Regions from separate parts of the Mesorhizobium sp. M0830 genome, predicted to be linked through region 4. Evidence: riboswitches for the same ligand, from Rfam matches in the RefSeq annotation. Region 4 holds a riboswitch; each other region holds the start of a gene.
What was found. Region 4 has a riboswitch for cobalamin ahead of bluB (5,6-dimethylbenzimidazole synthase). Riboswitches for the same ligand answer to the same signal wherever they lie in the genome.
Positions count from the first base shown of each region.

Region 1 (5,241 bases), on a different contig from region 4:
CCTCGATACGTCGCCGAAAATGATGGGGGGACGCACGTAGCGCGACCCATAGCTTTGTACCCAGGCATGCTGGGTGAGCGCGAAGCCGGACAACTGCTCGCCGAAATGCTGTACCATGTCGTTTCGCTCGAACTCACCGTGCACCAGCACGTCCAGCCCGATCTCTTCCTGCCAGCGAATTGCAGCCTCGATCTCCTTCTTCAGGAACGTCTCGTAGTCGACATAGCTCAGCTGGCCCTTCGCATGAGCGGCCCGCGCGCGGCGTACCTGCGGCGTCTGCGGGAAGGACCCGATTGTCGTCGTCGGGAACGGCGGCAGCCCGAGCGTGCCGGCCTGGACTCTGGAGCGCTCGCCAAAAGCGCTCTCTCGTCGCTTTATGCTATGGTCAATGCTGGCGATCCGCCCCTCAACAAGCGGGTCATGGATCTTCGTGGACGTCACGCGAGTGGCGGCAGCCTCGGCAGACGCTTTCAACGCGGCTGCCACCGCATCCCTGCCTTGGGACAGGGCCCGGGCCAGCAAGACCAGCTCGTCGGTCTTCTGGGCCGCGAAGGCGAGCCACGACCTGATGTCCGCCTCGAGTTCCGGCTCCATGCGCAGGTCGATCGGCACATGCAGCATCGAGCAAGAAGGCGCGATCTCGACGCGGTCCAAGGGCCAGCCGGCGACGATCGGTTTGATGCGGTCGAGAATGGCGGGCAGGTTCGCACGCCAGACGTTGCGGCCATCGATCAAGCCAAGCGAGAGCACCAGATCCTTCGGAGCGAGCCGACCCACCGTTTCCAGCTGCTCGGGAGCGCGCACGAGATCAATATGCAGCCCGGCCAGGGGCAGAGAAACCGCGGTTTCGAGATTGTCTCCCAGCGACCCGAAATACGTAGCCAGCATGATCTTCAGCTCGGGCGCGGCTTTCGACAGCTGGCCATAGGCGAATTCGAACGCAGCTCGTTCGTTCGGGTACAGATCGAGAACAAGCGCTGGCTCATCGATCTGCACCCAGTCGGCTCCCGACAGCCTCAGCCTCTGCAGGAGTTGCTCGTAAACGGGCAGCAGCCGCGGTAGGAGCGCGATAGGATCGAACCCTTCGGCAGGCGATTTCGCCAGCTTGAGGAAGGTGATGGGTCCAAGGATGACTGGGCGTGTGTGAATGCCGAGAGCTTTAGCCTCGAGGAAGTAATCGACCGGCTTCGTTGACGAGAGGGCGAACGTCTGATCATCATCGAGTTCCGGCACAATGTAGTGGTAGTTTGTGTCAAACCACTTGGTCATTTCCATCGCGGTTACACCGGGCCCATGAGCCGCCTCCTGGTGACCAGCGTGTGCACAATCCTCCGTCTGACCCTGGTTGCCGCGCGCCATTGCGAAGTAGATGTCAAGTGGGACCTCGCCGCTATTCCAGCCGTAACGGGAGGGAATGGCGCCGACCATGGCTGCGGTGTCGAGCACATGGTCGTAAAGCGAGAAGTCGTTTGACGGTATTTTCGACACGCCGCGATCACGCTGCTCTTCCCAGCTAGCGGCACGGAGCGCCTTCGACGTCATGAGAAGTTCGCCAGCGGACGATGTTCCGGACCAGTAGCTTTCAAGCGCGAATTTCAGTTCTCGCCGACGACCGAAGCGCGGCACGCCGAGCGTTGCTACAGGAATTTCCTGAGAGTCAGTCATGTCATACCCCGATGGTTGGGGCGTCGATGACAAGGAAGGCGCTAGCAGGCCGGCACGAACGCCGGCTTGCAGCGGCCACCGAGACACCCCGCCCGTGGACGTAATTCGCCGTGGCAGGTCTCCTGGCTCGCGGGGTCATAGCCTCTACCCGTCTTCCTGAGGGTATTCGCCTCAGTGACATGAGTGGGGTTGGCTCGCCGCTAACAGTTGCGGGGGCAGCGCCGGCATTGCACCGGCTTCCCTCTTAGCTCCGCTGCGGCAGCGCCGCACGCGAGAACCACGACACGCAGACAATCACAGCAGTCCGCTCTTTTGTCAATGACGCATAACGAAATGTTTATGTCGTTATGTGATTTCGCTTTTACGCTTGTCTAACATTGTGAAATATTCAGTCGCCCATTGGCGGCGCTGCTCCGCTGCCACCATTGTCCAACTAATGGATCCCTGTCGGGCTGCGACATCCCTCGAAGGTCGCCGATGAAGGATTTCGGACAAGACTTCAAGCGCGTGACAACGTCATTAGAATGCAGAAGATCGCATTGGTGGCGATGTTTAACGATGCGGCCGCAAGCCGTGCGTGCGTGGTAGAAGCGGTTTTCTCGGAGTGAGCGCCAAATCGCGGGAATTGGCACGCCAGTCGTCATCACGGGTGACTAGGCAATCGTGATGACTCCGCTCGGCGGCAAGAGACCACACTGACCGAGCCTGGCTCAAGGGTCTGATGCAAAGCCCGACTGTGGTCCCGATAAGCCGCTTAAGCCGCATTCAGGCGGTCAGTATAAGTATCTCTCTCTCCAAGCGCTCGGCATTGAGGGATGCGCAAATGCAGGCAAAGCTCGCGTGCTTCATATTCTGGATCATACGATCGGCAGGACCCAGTTTTTATCCAGTGCACGCGTCAGCGCGGTGTGCAATTCTGGCTCGGTCCGATACGAAGGCATTTGGGCTTCGCTGATCCAGCCCAAGCCAACATAGTGGAAGTGATCCGCAGGGACCGTAACCCGGCTGCTGTCCAGTTGCCGAACGAAGTCCGCTGACCAATGGTGGATCGTATACGCTTCAAGTTTGTCCATCATCCTCCGCCAGCGTTGGATGCGTTCTTCGCGCGGCATGCTGGCCGCTCTTGAGATCGCGGTAGCTATCTCGTCGGAGAGCCTCGGATTTACCAGCAGGGCGTCCTCGCCGAAGTCTTCGGCCGCGCCGGCAAACTTCGATAACACCAGAACGCCAGGGTCGCTCGGATCTTGTGCAGCAATGTATTCTTTCGCCACAAGATTCATGCCATCGCGCAACGGCGTCACAACGCAAACACGCGCGGCTCTGTAAAGACCCGCTATCTCAGCTTGGGTGAACGACCTGTTCTCATAGATAATCGGCATCCACTCGTCCGTGCCATGCCGGTTGTTGACTTGATTGACGAGTCTTTCGACGTCGCGCCGATATTCGCTGTACGCTTGGATGTCGCCACGTGAGGGAGTTGCGATTTGCAAGAGCGAGACACGTTGCGGCTCGACTGCCAGCAGATCGAAAGCTTTAATCCGATTGTCGATGCCCTTGGTGTAGTCGAGCCGATCGACGCCGATAACTAGCTTTGCTCCGCCAAGTTTCAACTGCGAAATGTAGGCTTTCTGCGCCTCAAGCGAATCTGCGGCACACTGTTCGAATTGCTTCGGATCGATACCTATAGGAAAATTTTGGCATTGCGTCTGGCCATGGTCCGAGAAAACGACCCCGTTCTTGCTCTCCAGCCCCAAATGAGATTGGACACAGGCGAGGAAATTGCTCACATCACGGTCGGTCTGGAAACCGAGCAGATCATACTCGAGCATACATTTCATTAGCTCGCCAGAATTGGGCACGCGCTCCATCATGTCAGACTCGGGCCATGGCGTATGCAGGAAATGGCCGATCGGCCGGTCAATGCCGAGTCTGTGCAAATCAGCGCCGAGCGGCAGGAAATGGTAGTCATGAACCCAGTAGACTGCGTTATCTCCCAATTCGGACACCGCGCGCGCCATGAAGGCATTGACGTCGCGATAACTTTTATAATCCTCTTCCGAGCCTGAGATCCGGTCCGGCAGCGAGTGGAGCGCCGGCCACAATATTGAATTTGCAAAACCTTGATAGTACCGAGAATAGTCCGCTGCCGGCCCATCGAGCCACCCGATTTGACCTTTTCCACGCTGCACGAGGGGCACCTGTTGCTTATCCCCGTCGCCCAGATGCTCGGAAAAACCTACCCAGACCGCGCCGGAACGCTCCACGACGCACTCCAGGGCCGCCGAAAGCCCGCCTGTCTTGGGCTGATCAGAATTGACAGTCGCACCGCGGTTGGAAATTGCGATAAGACTCCTATGTGGCTGCTGGGCCGCCGTGTTGAAGCGCTGGTCTGCGGCTGAGACAACAGGACGGGACGGGCCAACTTCGGCTTGTTGTTCTCGCTCCTGTGGCAAGTCTCTCAGGGGTTGTTCAAAAGCGATTAGTTCGTGAACAGCCCCAGTTTGCCATGTGAGGTTCCGGCGCGGCGAGTTGGCGTTGTTCAATGCGTCCATTTCATGCCTCCGTTGAATATTCCCCATTATGGAGCAACTGGCATTCCCAGATTGGCACACCCCCTGCTGACGAGAATCTGACGAGCGTCAGAGCAAATGGCGACCGATCGTCGCGTTTCGGCTTCGGCGCCCTCAAGAACCGGCTTATCGCGAAAATAGCTGGCGACGCGATCGAGCGGACCGTGCTTGCGGTAATTGTTGGATTGTTCGGATAAGAGATACACCCAGTAGATGCCAGCACCTGTTGAAATGAACTGAAACTATGTCGCTGCAGCCAAGGCTGCCGGGCCCCGTGATGCGATCCTGCGTCTGCCGAAGAGTTTTGACACGGAGATCGGAGAGGGCGGGATAGTCCCTTTCCGCCCGTCAGGGCCGGTTTTTGAATCCCTTCCTCGTTGCCCTCGACGATCCCAAAATCGTGGAAGCCAGACCGCGATGTGAATACCAGCCAGGCGAGCACTTCCTGACATCCGCGAATGCCGGGCTCCACATCCGGCGCCTCGTCGAGATTGACGAAGATGAAGCCCTGCTGCCAATTCCGCTGGTCCCATACCAATGGCGAACCAGTCTGCCCGCATTCGGCATCGTGGGACGTGATCGCAAGTCAAGTGCTCCGACGGACGCCGCGAGTTCTCCGTTACCTCAGGAACCTTACTGGCCTTCCCCAAGCTGAGCTTCTGGAAAATGCCGGTGGCGATCTCGATGACGGTGAATGCCGTCAAGGCATGCCCGCCTTGCACCCCCTTCCAGCGAGCTTCACGGCAGCAGCATCGGTCAGTTCTCCGAAGCGAATGGCTGTCGTTATCAGCGAGCTTTGACACAGTTCCGCCACTGCGATGATCGCGTCGGTTGGGCAGCTGGTTAGTTGCCCGCGCATCTACAGCAACCCAGCCCGTTCCGCCTCGCGGCGCAAATTCTGCCTTGGCCTTGGGCCGATCTGCTGGATCACCAGGCCGGCCGCCAGCGAGCCAAGGTCGCCGCAGGTCTTGAGGTTGCGGCCCTGCGTGTAGCCATGCAGGAAACC
Region 1 covers NZ_JAMYOR010000046.1:17,932-23,172, forward strand. The annotation lists gene metE (5-methyltetrahydropteroyltriglutamate--homocysteine S-methyltransferase) at 1-1,665, opposite strand, end outside; cobalamin riboswitch at 1,761-1,962, opposite strand; gene NKI20_RS23645 (alpha,alpha-trehalose-phosphate synthase (UDP-forming)) at 2,523-4,217, opposite strand; gene NKI20_RS23650 (adenosine kinase) at 5,095-5,241, opposite strand, start outside.
Region 1: linked by a shared signal. The riboswitch ahead of metE (5-methyltetrahydropteroyltriglutamate--homocysteine S-methyltransferase) and the one ahead of bluB (5,6-dimethylbenzimidazole synthase) in region 4 are both predicted to bind cobalamin.

Region 2 (5,241 bases), on a different contig from region 4:
GCCTGGTGGAGCCTATACCCAGAAGCACGGCGCCGAACCATGGGAACAGTGGAACGTAGTCGTTGGAACGCGGATTGACCGCCGACAGGCCGACCCACCACAGCCATGGATGGTCGAAGGCCTCGAAGCGCAAATAGACCGGCGCCGCGATGACCAGCGCGGCAACCACCATGGTCAGTAAAGCCGGCAGGCGAAGAAACAGCAGGCCGAGCAGGCTGGCCAGCGCGATCTCGTGCAATATGCCGAAGAAGATGAAGCCGTCCGGGGTGGCGATGCGGGTGACGATCGAAATCGCGATCGCGGCTCCCGCGACCATGGCGAAACGCTTCCAGAAGCCGTTCCAGCGGATTTTCTTGCCATGGGCGAGGTACAGGCTGACGCCGACCAGGAACAGGAAGGTCGAGGCGATGCAGCGCGCGTAGATCTTCCACCAGCCGAAGGCGGTCAGGCCGGGATCGGTGTAGCCGAAGAATTCCAGATCCCAGGTGAAATGGTAGCTCGCCATGGCGATCAGCGCGATGCCGCGCACGATGTCGATGGCGACGATGCGCCTTGGTCGATCCTGAACGGGTGCGGTCGGCGTTTGGATGCTCATGGTCTCGCATTCTGATTCAGCCCCGCAAAACGACTATCACGGTTGCACCGAACAAAAGAAGGCCGGGAATTTTGCCGAGGACGCCGGATCAGGCGCCGCTTTAGGCCAGTGCCGGGAAGCCTTTGGCCGACTTCGTTTTTTGCCGGGTACGCGTCGGTTTCCTCTTATTGGCGCCGGCATCGCCACGGCAGATTTGGTCCGATAGATTCTGCTTTGGGGAAGCAATGTCCACCCATGTGCGCCATCCGATCTGGCTTCCGGCCCTAAAGGCCGCGGACGCGCGCACCTTCGCCTCGCTCTATGCGGTCGAATCCTTCGCCCGCGCCACGGTGTCGAGCGTCATCCCGATCCAGGCCTATGAGATCCTGCACAACGAGCAGATCGTCTCGATCCTCTACACCGTCGTGGCGATGCTCGGCCTGTCGGTGACGCTCTTCATGCCAATGCTGATCCGCCGCTTTGCCCGGCGCTGGGTCTACACCGCTGGCGCCTGCCTGCTTGCCATCGGCTCGCTGTTCTTCGTCACCCATACGCTTGCCGGGCAACTGGCCGGCATGCTGTGCCGCGTGATGGGCGCCAGCGCGCTGTCGATCACGCTCAACCTCTATATCATGGACCATATCCGCAAGACCGATTTCATGCAGGCCGAATCGCTGCGCATGGCGTGGTCGATGTTGGCGTGGACCGGCGGGCCGACGCTCGGCATCTTCCTCTACACGCACTTCGGCATCTATGCCGCGCATGGCGCCGTGGCGATCTTCGCCCTGGCCTTGCTGGCGCTGTTCTGGACTTACCGGCTCGGCGACAACCCGTCGATTAGCCCGGGCCAGACGCGCCCGGTCAATCCGCTCGCCAATATCGGCCGCTTCGTGGCGCAGCCCAGGCTCAGACTGGCCTGGCTGATCGCTTTCGGCCGCTCCTGTTTCTGGACGACGTTCTTCGTCTATGGGCCGCTGTTCATGGTCATCACCGGCGAAGGCAAGCTGGCCGGCGGCGTGCTGGTTTCGGCCGGCAACGCGCTGCTGTTCATGGCCATCTTCTGGGGCAAGGCGGGAAAGCGTTTTGGCAGCCGCAGGACGATGACATTTGCCTATTTCGCCATGTCGGCCATGCTGCTGGCGGCAGGCTTCGTCGGCGAGACCGTGCCGCTGCTCACCGGCGCCTTCCTGCTTGGCGGCGCCTTCTTCACCATCGCGCTCGACGCACTCGGCTCGACCGCCTTCATGCGCTCGGTGCGCTCCTATGAAAGATCGCAGATGGCGGCGGTCTACCGGACCTATCTCGACTTTTCCGAACTGACGCCGCCGCTGGTCTATTCGGTGGTGCTGGCGTTTTTCGGCCTAGGCTCGGTGTTCGTCACGCTGGGCCTGCTGGCTGCGGTCTGCGGCTTCGTGACGTGGCGCTATCTGCCGAAATCGCTTTGATCTTCAGGGCTTTGGTGGAAGTGCCGCATGCCAAGGTGCCTGCGGCAGCGGAGGCCCTCACTGGCACGACGCATTCGCGATGGTTGCCGCCGGAATTTGGTTTGCTGGAGGCGACGATTCTGCCTATAGTCGGCAATGTCGTCGGTTCCATTTTGGAGCCAAGAGGGAATGCGGTGAGGGCGAGTTTCGCCCAATGCCGTGGCTGCCCCCGCAACTGTGTGCGGTAGTCCTCTCCATATGCCACTGAAGATTTCTTCTTCGGGAAGGTGGGGAAGGGCGCTGATCCGCGAGCCAGGAGACCTGCCGGCGACAGGAAACTGACTTCGATGCCCTCGGGTGGAGGGCGAAAGGACAAGACATGACTACTGCTTCCGTCTCCCTCGGCGCCTCCGTCTCCTCGCAGTCGCGCTTCATGCAGCTCGCGCTCGCGGCGCTGCTCGGCGTTTTCGTGATGGGCTTTGTCGGCTTCTCGCATATCGATGCGGTCCACAATGCGGCTCACGACTATCGCCACTCGATGGCGTTTCCCTGCCACTGACGAGGATCTGACATCATGAACCTGTTTCGCAACGTCGTGTTCATTGCGGCGATCGCAGGGCTCGTGGCCGGTGTCGTTCTCGCCTGCATGCAGGCCTACGCCACCGTGCCGCTGATCCTGAAGGCGGAAGTCTACGAACAGGCCGGCGGCGGGCATCACCATGACCATGCCGTTCCGGCCCCAACGGATAGCAATGCCATGAGCACAGCCGCTCCGGCAGCGGAAGCCGCCCCGGCCGCCGAAGACGAGGGTTGGGCGCCGGCAGACGGTTTCGAACGTTTCGCCTTCAGCGTGCTTGCCAACATCGTCACCGGCATCGGCTTCGCCTTGATCCTGGTCGCGGTTTCCGAATTCGCCGGCGGCATCGGTGGCTGGCGCCAGGGCGTCTTCTGGGGGCTGGCCGGCTTTGCCGTGTTCACGCTGGCGCCGGGCCTAGGCCTGCCGCCGGAACTGCCGGCCATGCCAGCGGCCGATCTGACCGAGCGCCAGATCTGGTGGTGGGCTACCGTAGCGATGACCGCGGCCGGGCTCGGCCTGATCGCCTTCCGCAAGTCGCTGCCGCTGGCGATCCTGGCTGTGGCCTTGATCGTCGCTCCGCACATCGTCGGCGCGCCGCAGCCCGGCAGTTACGAGACGGCGATCCCCGAAGGCCTGCACCACCAGTTCGTGGTGGCGGTGACAGTGACCAATCTGGTGTTCTGGCTGGTGCTCGGCGCGGTCGTCGGCGTGGTCCGCGGCCGCTTCACCGGCACCGCGACCAGCCTGCGCGACAGCTTTGCCTGACAGCAAGGCACTGACCTTCCTCATCGGCGGTGGGGGGGGCCGCCCCCCCGCCGCCGCCCCCCCCCCCCCCCCCCCCCCCCCCCCCGCCCGCCCCCCCCCCGCCCACCCCCCCCCCCCCCCCCCCCGCCCCCGCCCCGGCCGCCCCCCCCCCCCCCCCCCCCACGCCGAAACCCTGGCGACGGCCTTGCCCTCGCCATGGACCTATATCGCGACGGCGCAAGCCTATGACGATGAGATGCGCGAGCGCATCGCGCTGCACCGCTCACGCCGCGGCGAAGGCTGGACGACCATCGACGCACCGCTCGATCTTGCCGGCGCGCTCGCGGCCTTGCCCGACAACCAGCCGGTGCTTGTCGACTGCCTGACATTGTGGCTGACCAATCATATGCTGGCCGAACATGATCTCGAGCTGGAATGCCGGCGACTGGCGGAGGTGCTGTCGCGGCCGCGCGGGCCCTGGTTCGTGGTGTCCAATGAAGTCGGGCAAGGCATCGTGCCTGACAACGCACTGGCGCGCCGGTTTCGCGATGCCGCCGGCCGGCTTAACCAGCAGATCGCTGCCGTCGCCGACACAGTGCTGCTGATGGTGGCGGGACTCCCGCTGAAGGTGAAATGACATGACCGACGTCGACAATAAGGACGAAGAACGCCACCGCGCCAAGATGGCCAAGCGCAAGGCGGTGCAGGATGCCGAGGTGGCGAGCAAGACGGTCGAGAAGGGGCTGCTGATCGTCAACACCGGGCCGGGCAAGGGTAAGACGACGGCCGCCTTCGGTCTCGCGCTGCGGATGCTCGGCTACGGCAAGCGCGTCGGCGTCGTCCAGTTCATCAAGGGCAAATGGCATACCGGCGAGAAAGACGCCTTCGCCGCCTTCGGCGACCGCGTCATCTGGCACGCGATGGGCGAGGGCTTCACCTGGGAAACGCAGGATCTGAAGCGTGACATCGCCGCGGCCGAAGCGGCGTGGGCCAAGGTGCTCGAGCTGATGGCCGATCCGTCAATCAGCCTGCTGGTGCTCGACGAGTTGAACATCGCGCTGCGCTACGACTATCTCGATCTCGACAAGGTGGTTGCGGCGCTGAAAGCCCGCCGCGAAGGCCTGCACGTCGTCGTCACCGGCCGCAACGCCAAGCCGGCGCTGGTCGAGGCGGCCGATCTCGTCACCGAGATGGGCGTGACCAAGCACCATTTTTCCGCGGGCGTTAAGGCGCAGCAGGGCATCGAGTTTTGAACGTTTCTTACCCTCCTCACAAGGGGGAGGGTGAAATGGGTCACGCCACAATGACGATGATCGAAATCACTCCAAACAGCGCAATCAGCAGATAGTCGGCGACGCGATAGAGTTTCAGCGCCTGCCTTATATCGGCGCTGTCGGCTTCGCGGCGGCCGCCTCCGCCCATGAAGACGTCGTCGACCAGGACGCCGCCGTAGCTGCGCGGCCCGGCGAGTGCCAGGCCGAGCGCGCCAGCCATCGCCGCTTCCGGCCAGCCGGCATTCGGCGAGCGGTGCTTCTTCGCGTCGCGCCACACCGCGTGCCAGGCATTGCGCGGGTCGGCGTCCCTGACCAGGAAAGCCGCCAGCACGATCAGCAGCGCCGTCAGCCGTGACGCCGGCAAATTGATCCAATCGTCGAAGCGTGCCGCCGCCCAGCCGAACGCCTCATGGCGCGGGGTACGGTGACCGATCATCGAATCGGCGGTATTGGCGGCCTTGTAGGCGGCGCCGCCGGCGAGGCCGCCGACACCGGTCCAGAAGGCGGGAGCAACGATGCCATCGGAAAAATTCTCGGCCAGGCTCTCGATCGCAGCGCGGCTGATACCGGCCCGGTCCAGCGTCTCGGGATCGCGGCCGACGATGCGCGAGACGGCAACGCGGCCCAGAGCGAGACCGCCGGTGTCGA
Region 2 covers NZ_JAMYOR010000004.1:47,951-53,191, reverse strand. The annotation lists gene NKI20_RS04080 (heparan-alpha-glucosaminide N-acetyltransferase) at 1-595, opposite strand, end outside; gene NKI20_RS04075 (MFS transporter) at 820-2,019, shown strand; cobalamin riboswitch at 2,145-2,341, shown strand; gene NKI20_RS04070 (CbtB domain-containing protein) at 2,378-2,557, shown strand; gene NKI20_RS04065 (CbtA family protein) at 2,573-3,340, shown strand; gene cobU (bifunctional adenosylcobinamide kinase/adenosylcobinamide-phosphate guanylyltransferase) at 3,513-3,956, shown strand; gene cobO (cob(I)yrinic acid a,c-diamide adenosyltransferase) at 3,958-4,572, shown strand; gene cbiB (adenosylcobinamide-phosphate synthase CbiB) at 4,613-5,241, opposite strand, start outside.
Region 2: linked by a shared signal. The riboswitch ahead of NKI20_RS04070 (CbtB domain-containing protein) and the one ahead of bluB (5,6-dimethylbenzimidazole synthase) in region 4 are both predicted to bind cobalamin.

Region 3 (5,241 bases), on a different contig from region 4:
ACGCCGAACCTCTCCGAGTCATAGCGCGGCATCGAGGTGTGGATCATCTCGACCGCGCAGCAGGCAAGACCGAAGGTCATGAACATCAGCGAACCGCTGCGCGCCCAGGTGATCAGCGCCTCTGTCGACGTGACGAGAAAGCCCTTGTCGGCCAGTTCGTTGTTGATCTCGAGGAAGAAGGGATCGTCTCCCCCTACCGGCCGGCCGGTATTGGGATCGAGGATACCTTTAGGCTTCGGCGCGACGAGGGTGCCTGAACTGTCGTTCAATCCCATTCCAGCGCTCCTTTTTTCCATTCATACGCAAAGCCGATGGTCAGCACCGCCAGAAACACCATCATCGACCAGAAGCCGAGCATTCCGATCTTCGAGAACGACACCGCCCACGGAAAAAGGAAGGCCACTTCCAGGTCGAAGATGATGAACAGGATCGACACCAGGTAGAATCGGATGTCGAACTTCATGCGGGCGTCGTCGAACGAGTTGAAACCGCACTCGTAGGCGGAAAGCTTTTCGGGATCGGGGTTGCGGTAAGCCACCAGGAAGGGTGCGGCCAGCAGCGCCAGGCCGACAACCAGCGCCACGCCAATGAACAGGACGATGGGCAGGTATGAGCTCAAGAGTGCGTTCATGCTCGGCTTTCCGTTGGCGCCAATCCACGTTGATTACAGCACCGGACCCTAATGCGGAAGCGTGACAGTTTAACCGCTGAACCGTTTTAAGGGCCTATGCTGCAACGCGGCGAGGGTTAGCGCAGCACTTCCAGCGAAGCAAGTCAAACCTTGTTCAAAACACTGACCTGGACGGCTTATCGCGGCAAACTGGTCCGATCCGCTCCTGTTTGATTTCCTTCGCCTTTTACTCCACTTTTCTCTCCTGACATGGTTGCCGCCAAAACCCTGCTAGCATTGTCCGGAATCACCCATCATCGCCCTCAGAGTGACGCCTGCATGAAGGAAAAGATCTCGCTCCCCATGGCCCGGCGCATCGCGCTTGCCGCCCAAGGTTTTCTCGATCCCCGCCCAACAGCTACGCCCGACCGCCGCCATTTTGCCCGCGTGCTGGCTCGAACCGGTCTGCTGCAGATCGATTCCGTCAGCGCGGTGGTGCGCGCTCATTACATGCCGCTCTATTCGCGCCTTGGCCCTTACCCTCTCGCCTTGCTCGACAATGCGGCCGTGACGCGCAAGCGCACGGTCTTCGAATATTGGGCGCATGAGGCCTCTTTCCTGCCGGTCGAGACATATCCGCTGATGCGCTGGCGCATGCAACGGGCCGAGCGCGGCGACGAAATGTATCTGGGCCTCGCCAAATGGGGCCGCGAGCACGCCGCCTATGTCGAAGAGATCTACCGCCAGGTCGTCGAGCGCGGCCCGACCGCCGCCTCCGCGATCGAGGGCCAGAAGGGCTCGGGTGGCTGGTGGGGCTGGAGCCATGCCAAGCATGCCTTCGAATGGCTGTTCTGGCCGGACGCATCACCACGGCGCACCGTCGCGGTTTCGAACGCTTCTATGACCTGCCCGAGCGTGTGCTGCCGCAGGCGATCCTCGATCTTCCGGTTCCGGCCGCCGAGGACGCGCACCGCGAATTGCTGCGCATTTCCGCCCGAGCCCACGGCATCGCGACATCAGGCGATTTGCGCGACTATTTCCGCCTGTCGCCGGCCGACATGAAAGGCCGGCTGGAGGAACTGGTTGAAACAGGCGAATTGCTGCCGGTGCGCGTCGAAGGCTGGGACAAGCCCGCTTATCTTCACAAGGACGCCCGTCTGCCGCGCAAGATCGAGGCACGCACCCTGCTGGCGCCGTTCGATCCGGTGGTCTTCGAACGCTCGCGCACGGAGCGGCTGTTCGATTTCCACTACCGCATCGAAATCTACACTCCGGCCGACAAGCGGCAATACGGCTATTATGTCCTGCCGTTCCTGCTCGGCGACAGGATCGTCGCGCGCGTCGACCTCAAGGCCGACCGGCCGGCCAGTGCCCTGCGCGTCCATGCCGCCTATGCCGAGTCCGGCGCGCCGCCTGAAACCGCTGCTCAGCTCTTCGAGGAATTGAAGCAGATGCAGGGCTGGCTTGGCCTTGAGCGCATGGAAGTGACGCCCGCCGGTGACTTGGGTCCGGCGCTGGCCGCCATCGCCATGTCGTAAGCCGCGTTGACACCGCCGCCTGCAAAAGCCTAAATCCGGTACAGACGGTCTCTTCTCTTCAACGAGAGGAGCCAAGAGGGAATGCGGTGCGGGACGAAATCCCAAATCCGCGGCTGTCCCCGCAACTGTAAGCGAAGAGCCAAGGCCGAAAGCCACTGGGGTGATCCCGGGAAGGCGGCTACCCAAGGCGATGACCCGCGAGCCAGGAGACCTGCCGTCTGCGTCTATAGAATCCGATCGCCCGGCGGGTTTCCGGGCAAGGAGCACGATCTTTGGACCACGACAGCAGTTTTTCGGCTGGCACAGCGGATGTTTCGTCCGGCCATGATGATGCCTTGGCTGGCGTCACCGTGATCGTCTGCGCCTCCTGCCGCGATGAAACCGGCTCCGACGCCCATCCCCGCGCCGGCGAACTGCTGGCGGACGACACGCGACGCGCCGCGTCGGGCGACAACATTCGCATCGGCAGCGTCGAATGTCTCGGCAATTGCAAGCGGCGGCTCAGCGCCGCCATCCTGCGCGACGGGTGCTGGAGTTATGTCTTCGGCGACCTGACGGCAACCAGTGGCAGCGATCTCGTCACCGGCGCGAAGCTCTTCGCCACCTCGACCGACGGTTTGATCCCGTGGCGCGGCCGGCCCGATAGCCTGAAGCGCGGCCTTGTTGCCCGCATCCCTCCCCTCGACCTGTTGAAGGACTTGAAATGACTGCTTCCGTCTCCCGCGTCCCCTGCACCGTCGTCACCGGCTTTCTCGGCGCCGGCAAGACGACGCTGGTCCGCCATCTCCTGGAAAACGCCGGCGGCAAGCGCATTGCCATCATCGTCAACGAGTTCGGCGACATCGGCATCGACGGCGAGATCCTGAAGGGCTGCGGCATCGACACCTGCCCCGAGGAAAACATCGTCGAACTGGCCAATGGCTGCATCTGCTGCACCGTCGCCGACGATTTCGTGCCGGCGCTCGACCAGATCCTCGCGCTGACTCCGAAGGTCGACCACATCCTGATCGAGACTTCCGGCCTCGCTTTGCCCAAGCCGCTGGTCCAGGCTTTCCAGTGGCCGAGCGTGAAAAGCCGCGTGACCGTTGATGGCGTCATCGCCGTGGTCGACGGGCCGGCATTGGCCGAGGGACGCGTCGCCAACGACATGGACGCCTTGCAGGCGCAGCGCGCTCAGGATGAGACGCTCGACCACGACGATCCGGTCGAGGAGGTGTTCGAGGACCAGATCGCCTGTGCCGACCTGATCATCCTGTCGAAGAGCGACCTGATGGACGCCGCCGGCACCGCCCGCGCCAATGCCATCATTGGCGAACACTCCGCCCGCGCGGTGAAGATCGTGCCGACGTCACATGGCAAGGTGGATCCCTCCGTGCTGCTCGGCCTCGGTCTCGCCGTCGAGGACGATATCGAAAACCGCAAGTCTCATCACGACGGCGCGTTCGACCACGAGCATGACGACTTCGATACGTTCATCGTCGATATTGCCTCGATAGCCAATCCGGACGAACTGGCGAAACGCGTCGCCACGGCTGCCGAGGAAGAGAACGTGCTGCGCGTGAAGGGCTTCGTCGAGGTCGGCGGCAAGCCGATGCGGCTGCTGCTGCAGGCCGTCGGGCCGCGCGTCAACCACTACTATGACCGCGCCTGGACAGCGCAGGACGACCGCCGCTCGCGCCTTGTCGTCATCGGCCTCAAGGGGCTGAACCGCCCGGCTATCGAACGTATACTCGCCGGCTGATTTCGGACACAGGTTGCGATGCACATCCTAACCACGACATCCGCCTCGCTCGACGACCTCGCCGAGCCGGTCGATCTGCGGCAGACGCCGGCGGATATCGTGGCCCTGTCCTTCACCGACAGCGACCTCGCCGGACTGGCGGCAGCATGGAAGGCCGACGCCGACCGCCTGCCCTCGATGCGGCTGGCGGCTCTGCGCGACTTGCGCCATCCCATGTCCGTCGACCTCTGGGTCGACAGCGTCGCCCGTCACGCCAAGATCATCCTCGTCCGCATCCTCGGCGGCTACGACTGGTGGCGCTACGGCTGCGACCAGCTTGCCTCGACGGCGCGGGCGCGCGGTATAAAACTGGCGCTGCTGCCTGGCGAATGCCGCGACGAGGACCTAAGGCTGATCGAAGCCTCGACGCTGCCGCGCGAAGAACTCGACGGCTTGCTCGACTATTTCCGCGAGGGCGGCCCGGCGAATATGAGCGCGCTGGTGCGGAAGCTGGCAAGGTTAGCGGGACAGAATGAGCCTGTCGTCGAGCCGGTCGCGGTCCCGAAGGCTGGGTTTTACGAGCCCGCATGCGGAGTTGTGGAGAAGCCGGACGCATCGAGTGTTGGCGTTCCGTCACACCCCCCTCTGTCCTGCCGGACATCTCCCCCGCAAGGGGGGAGATCGGCTGTCACCAAAGCCGGCTCCTCATCTGCCCCGTCAGATAGGAATCTATCTCGGATATCCGCGATTGGCGAAATCCCTGATGACGGCGCAATCTCCCCCCTTGCGGGGGAGATGTCCGGCAGGACAGAGGGGGGTGTGACGGAACTCGACGTTGACAACGTCAACGCCCCAGTCGTGCCCATCCTGTTCTACCGCTCGATGCTGCTGGCCGCCGATGTCGCGCCCATCGACGCGCTGTTTGAGGCGCTGCGGCAGCGCGGCATCAACCCCGTCCCCATCTTCGTCTCCAGCCTCAAGGACCCAGCATCCCTGGCGTTCGTGGAAACGTCACTGGCCTTCCTGAAACCCGCCGCCATCATCACCGCTACCGCTTTCGCGTCCGGCGCGGAGCCCGGCATCGAAACCCTGTTCGACCGCGCCTGCGTGCCCGTCTTCCAGGTCATCGTCGCCACCACCCGACGCGATATCTGGGAAAACAACCAGCGCGGCCTGGCGCCCGCCGACCTCGCCATGCATGTCGTGCTGCCCGAACTCGACGGCCGCATCCTGGCCGGCGCCATTTCCTTCAAGGGCGAAAGCGAGATCGATCCCGCGCTTGGCCACCGCGCCTTCGCCAACCGACCTGAAGCGGATCGTGTGGCGCAGGTAGCTGATCGCGTTGCGGCCTTCATCCGCCTGCAGCAGACGCC
Region 3 covers NZ_JAMYOR010000004.1:89,419-94,659, forward strand. The annotation lists gene NKI20_RS04245 (NuoB/complex I 20 kDa subunit family protein) at 1-275, opposite strand, end outside; gene NKI20_RS04250 (NADH-quinone oxidoreductase subunit A) at 266-631, opposite strand; partial or broken gene NKI20_RS04260 (winged helix-turn-helix domain-containing protein) at 1,121-2,148, shown strand; cobalamin riboswitch at 2,177-2,381, shown strand; gene NKI20_RS04265 (DUF1636 family protein) at 2,421-2,855, shown strand; gene cobW (cobalamin biosynthesis protein CobW) at 2,852-3,889, shown strand; gene NKI20_RS04275 (cobaltochelatase subunit CobN) at 3,908-5,241, shown strand, end outside.
Region 3: linked by a shared signal. The riboswitch ahead of NKI20_RS04265 (DUF1636 family protein) and the one ahead of bluB (5,6-dimethylbenzimidazole synthase) in region 4 are both predicted to bind cobalamin.

Region 4 (5,241 bases):
CTGGCCAAGGCGATCCACCAGTCTCGATATCTGCGGCGCCAGGAAAGCGTTGGCGAGCGCGAATGTCGCGGCGACGGCGCCGGCCAGCCAATATTCGCCGCGCGTCTGCGACAGCATTGCCACGATACCGATTGGCGCCATGGCGATCGGCAGGCGCGCTATGAAGCCCGCGGCGGCAAAGCCCTTGGTTCCGGGGGCACGAAAGATCTCCGAATAGGGATTTTGCATGGGTTGGTTCCTCGACAAAGCACGATTCGACAATTACATACGATGCGTATGAATGTTAAATAGAGCATACGCCGCGTATGTCAATTGGCATACGGTTCGTATGTGGATAGGGCCAGGAGCCATGCACAAACCCCGCAAGGAGATGATTGCCGAGACGCGTGCCAAGCTGATCGCGGCAGCCCGCCATGCTTTCGGCACGATCGGCTATGCCGAAGCCTCGATGGATGATTTCACCGCATCGGCCGGGCTGACTCGCGGCGCGCTCTATCATCATTTCGGCGACAAGAAGGGCCTGCTGCAGGCGGTCATCACCGAAATCGACGGCGAGATGGCGGCACGCATCGATGAGGTCGCGTCGAGAGCGCCGACCCGCTGGCAGCATTTTGTCGACGAATGCACGACCTATATTGAGATGGCATTGGAGCCGGAAATCCAGCGCATCATGTTCCGGGATGGCCCGGCCGTTCTGGGGGATCCGGCACAATGGCCGAACGCCAATGCGTGCATCGCTTCAATGACCGGCCATCTGACGGCGCTTCAGGAGGAGGGGGTCGTAGTCTCCAGCCTCGACCCCGAAACTGCCTCGCGGCTGATCAATGGGGCGAGCAGCCAGGCGGCGCAACGGATCGCCAATTCGAACGACCCCGAAGCGACGTCGAAGAAGGTGGTGGTGGCGTTCAAGCAACTGCTCGAAGGCCTACTCAAAAGGCCAGGTTCGCAACCGAACTGAAATCCCATCGGTGGCCCGGCGCCGCGGCCGGCAATTGACAATCGCCGGGTTGGGTCCATCCTCTTTCACCACCTCTGAGGGGGAGATTCGGGGCATGTGGGATTTCGATATCGGCAGGTCGGTGTCCATCATGATGCGGACCTGGCCGTTCATTGTCTTTCGCATGATCGTCTATTTCGGCATCACACTGGCCTACATCATGGCGACCGGCACGGGCGCCTCCGTCGGCTATGGCGTCGGCCACATCTCCACCGATCCCGACGGGCCGATGTCCTTTGCCTTGTGGGGCGGGGTGGTCGGTTTCGGCATCGTCTCGATCGCCGTCTACTGGATCCGCGAATACATCCTCTATGTCGTCAAGGCCGGCCACATCGCCGTGATGGTCCATCTGATCGACGGCCGTGACATTCCCGGCGGCCAGGACCAGATCGCCTACGCCAAGGATATCGTCACCCAGCGTTTTGCCGAGGCCAACATCCTTTTCGTCGTCGATCAGCTGGTCAAGGGCGCCATCCGGGCCATCACCGGCCTGCTCGGCGGCATCGCCGCCTTCCTGCCGATCCCGGGTTTGAGCGGTCTGGTCTCCTTCATCAACACGGTGATCCGCCTGTCGCTGACCTATGTCGACGAGATCATCCTCGGCTACAACATTCGCATCAATTCGTCCTCGCCGTTCGAGACGGCGCGCCAAGGCGTCGTGCTCTATGCCCAGAACGGCAAGGTGATGGTCAAGAACGCCGTCTGGCTGGCGGTCATCATGTGGGGCGTATCCTTCGTTATCTTCCTGCTGATGCTGGCGCCGGCCGCCGCCATTCTTTTCCTGATGCCAGGGCAATTGGCGGGCTGGGCCTTCGTGCTAGCCATCGTCTTCGCCTGGGCCTTCAAGGCGGCGTTCATCGAGCCCTTCGCCATCGCTTGCCTGATGCAGGTCTATTTCAAGACCATCGCGGGCCAGGTGCCAGATCCGGCCTGGGACACCCGGCTGGCGGAGGCGTCGTCGAAGTTCAGGGAACTCAAGGACAAGGCGCTGGCCTCCTTTGGCGGCTCGCGCTGGGGACCGGCCGGCGCGACACCCTGATCAGCGAGGGCTCGACGGCGCGGCAGAAACGGTGTTGAGGCGCGCCACGGTCGATTTGAGCAGCACTTCACCTTGCCCGGAAAACGTCTCGCTCATGATCAGTTCCGGCAGCGGCAGCCGCCGTCCCCAGCCATGCGTTTCAAGGTCAGGTTTTGGCGCGAACTCCGAGACGCGGCCGACGCAGAGATAGGCGACCGGGGTCACATGCTCCGGAATAGAAAGCAGGCCTTTCAGCGCTTGCGCCTCGATGATGCTGACCCAGCCGACACCGACGCCTTCGGCGCGCGCCGCCAGCCAGAAATTCTGCACCGCGCAGACCGTGCTATAGAGGTCCATCTCCGGATTGTGCGAGCGTCCCAGTGGCGAACCCTTCGAACGCTCGCGATCGCAGGTGATGCAGATGTTGAGCGCGCTTTCGCAAATGCCTTCCAGCTTGAGTTTGCGGTAGAGCGCCTGCCGCTCTTCCGCAATGGCGGGCAGTTCCTGCTGGCGCGCCGCCAGGAACAGGTCGCGCACCTTTTCCCGTCGCTCGGCATCGCGAATGACGATGAAGTTCCAAGGCTGCATGAAGCCGACCGACGGCGCGTGATGGGCGGCAAGCAGCAGCCGCGCCAGCACCTCATCGTCGAGCCCGGTGGGCAGGAAATGGCTGCGGACGTCGCGCCGCGTGAACATGGCGCGATACACCGCATCGCGCGCATTCTGCTCAAATCCATCGCCAACAGCAGCGGTCATGTGTTCCGGCATCGCTTGTCCCCTTGCGATTGCAATCGATGCCAACCGCCTGACCATGCGGATGACGATGCCTGCCAGGCCGGTCTTCTGGCTCGGGATCAACCCGCGTCCGGTGCCTTCCCGTCATCGACAGTGGCATATACCGGCGCGGTCCCCCTTACAGCGTTGGGCACGCCACGGAATTCAACCGTGTTCCCGATTCTCCCGCTTGCGGCGGGCACCAGGCAGTGTCACGGACCTTACGCCGAAGCGCGGACGACGCCAATGCCTGCAGCGACGCGAATGGACGCAGGCGCGATTTTCCCCAGTCATCGGCCGCCCGTGCATGGCCTTTGCCGATCCGGGTCACTAGATTAGGACGATGGCTACCCGTCTCTATACCCATCCGATCTTCCTTGAGCACCTCACGCCGCCCGGCCATCCCGAGCGGCCGGACCGCTTGCGCGCCATCGAGCGCGTGCTGGACGACGAGGCTTTTGCCGCGCTCGATCGTATCCAGGCGCCGGAAGGCGACGAGGCCACCATCCTCTATGCTCATCCCGCCGATTTCGTCGCCCGCGTGCGCGCCGCCATTCCCGACGAGGGAATCGCCCGCATCGATGCCGACACCACCGCCAGCCCGAAGAGCTGGCAGGCGGCGATCACCGCAATCGGTGCGGCCAATGCAGCCGTCGACGACGTCTTTGCAGGCCGCGCCGACAATGTCTTCGTCGCGGCGCGGCCGCCCGGCCACCATGCCGAAAAAACCACGGCGATGGGTTTTTGTCTGTTCAATACGGCGGCGATCGCGGCGCGTTATGCGCAGAAGAAGCATGGTATCGAGCGTGTTGCCGTCGTCGACTGGGACGTGCATCACGGCAACGGCACGCAGGATATTTTCTGGGACGATCCGTCGGTGCTCTATTGCTCGACGCACCAGATGCCGCTCTACCCCGGCACCGGCGCGAAGAACGAAACCGGTGCCGGCAACATCGTCAACGTACCGCTGGCGCCGCAGACCGGCAGCGAGGTGTTTCGCGATGCCTTCCTGTCACGCGTGCTGCCGGCGCTCGACAATTTCGCGCCCGACCTGATCATCATTTCGGCCGGGTTCGACGCACATCACCGCGATCCGCTGGCCGAGATCAACCTGACCGAGGACGATTTCGACTGGGCGACCGGCCAGCTGATGCAGCGCGCCGCGCGTCACAGCGGCGACCGGCTCGTCAGCCTGCTCGAGGGTGGTTACGATCTGCAGGGATTGGCATTTTCGGTCGCCGCCCATGTCGGGCGACTGATGAAAGGATGAATGATGGCCGGTGAGACCAACGACGATGTGAAGGCGATGAGCTTCGAACAGGCACTCGACGCGCTGGAAAAGATCGTCGATGATCTTGAGCGTGGCGACGTGCCGCTCGATCAGTCGATCAAGATCTATGAGCGCGGCGAAGCGCTGAAGGCGCATTGCGACCGGCTGCTGAAGGCAGCCGAGGACAAGGTCGAGAAGATCAGGCTGTCGCGTGACGGCAAGCCGGTTGGAACGGAGCCGCTCGACGCGGACTGAGGGACGCAGCCGTCTCACCGACTTTTTGGACACGATCATGATTGAGCATAGAGTTCGTCTTGATTGAAACAGCTCAGGACAAGAGGAGATACGGAAACGATGTGCAGAAACATCAAGACCCTGTTCAATTTTGATCCGCCCGCGACCAACGACGAAGTCCGCGACGCGGCACTTCAGTTTGTCCGCAAGCTGAGCGGAACGACGCGGCCTTCGAAGCAGAACCAGCATGCCTTCGACCACGCGGTCGAAGCCATCGCGGCATCGGCGCGCGAACTGCTCGATTCACTCGAAACCCATCAGCATCCTCGCAATCGCGAGGAAGTGGCGGCCAAACTAAGGGCGAAATCGGCGATCCGGTTTGCCTGAAGCGTCCAGGCTGCCTCTGGCGCTGACAAGGAGAGTGCATGAGCTTCTTCCCGGGGAAAGACCCAGGGGCCGGCGACGCCTTCGCCAGCGACCAGATCGAACTGATGGTCATCCCCAACGCCAAGGATATTGGCGGTTTCCAGGTTCGCCGCGCCCTGCCGACCGCCAAGAGGCGGTTGGTCGGCCCGTTCATCTTCTTCGACCGCATGGGCCCGGCCATCCTGCGCGCCGGCCAGGCGCTCGACGTACGCCCGCATCCGCATATCGGTCTGTCGACGGTCACCTATCTGTTCGACGGCAATATAAGGCATCGCGATTCACTCGGCACCGAAATGGTCATCCAGCCCGGTGACGTAAACCTGATGACCGCCGGCCGCGGCATCGTCCATTCTGAGCGCACCCCTGAAGAAATGCGCGGTGCGCCGATGTCGATTTCCGGCCTGCAGACCTGGTTGGCGCTGCCAGACGGCAAGGAAGATGTAGCCCCGGTTTTCGAGAACACCACAGCACTCCGGTTGCCCGAGATCGACGCCGAGGGCGTTAGCGGCCGCATTGCCATTG
Region 4 covers NZ_JAMYOR010000018.1:98,147-103,387, reverse strand. The annotation lists gene NKI20_RS13815 (MFS transporter) at 1-228, opposite strand, end outside; gene NKI20_RS13810 (TetR/AcrR family transcriptional regulator) at 350-958, shown strand; gene NKI20_RS13805 (hypothetical protein) at 1,053-2,036, shown strand; gene bluB (5,6-dimethylbenzimidazole synthase) at 2,037-2,783, opposite strand; cobalamin riboswitch at 2,832-3,011, opposite strand; gene NKI20_RS13795 (histone deacetylase family protein) at 3,133-4,059, shown strand; gene NKI20_RS13790 (exodeoxyribonuclease VII small subunit) at 4,063-4,314, shown strand; gene NKI20_RS13785 (DUF2277 domain-containing protein) at 4,414-4,680, shown strand; gene NKI20_RS13780 (pirin family protein) at 4,719-5,241, shown strand, end outside.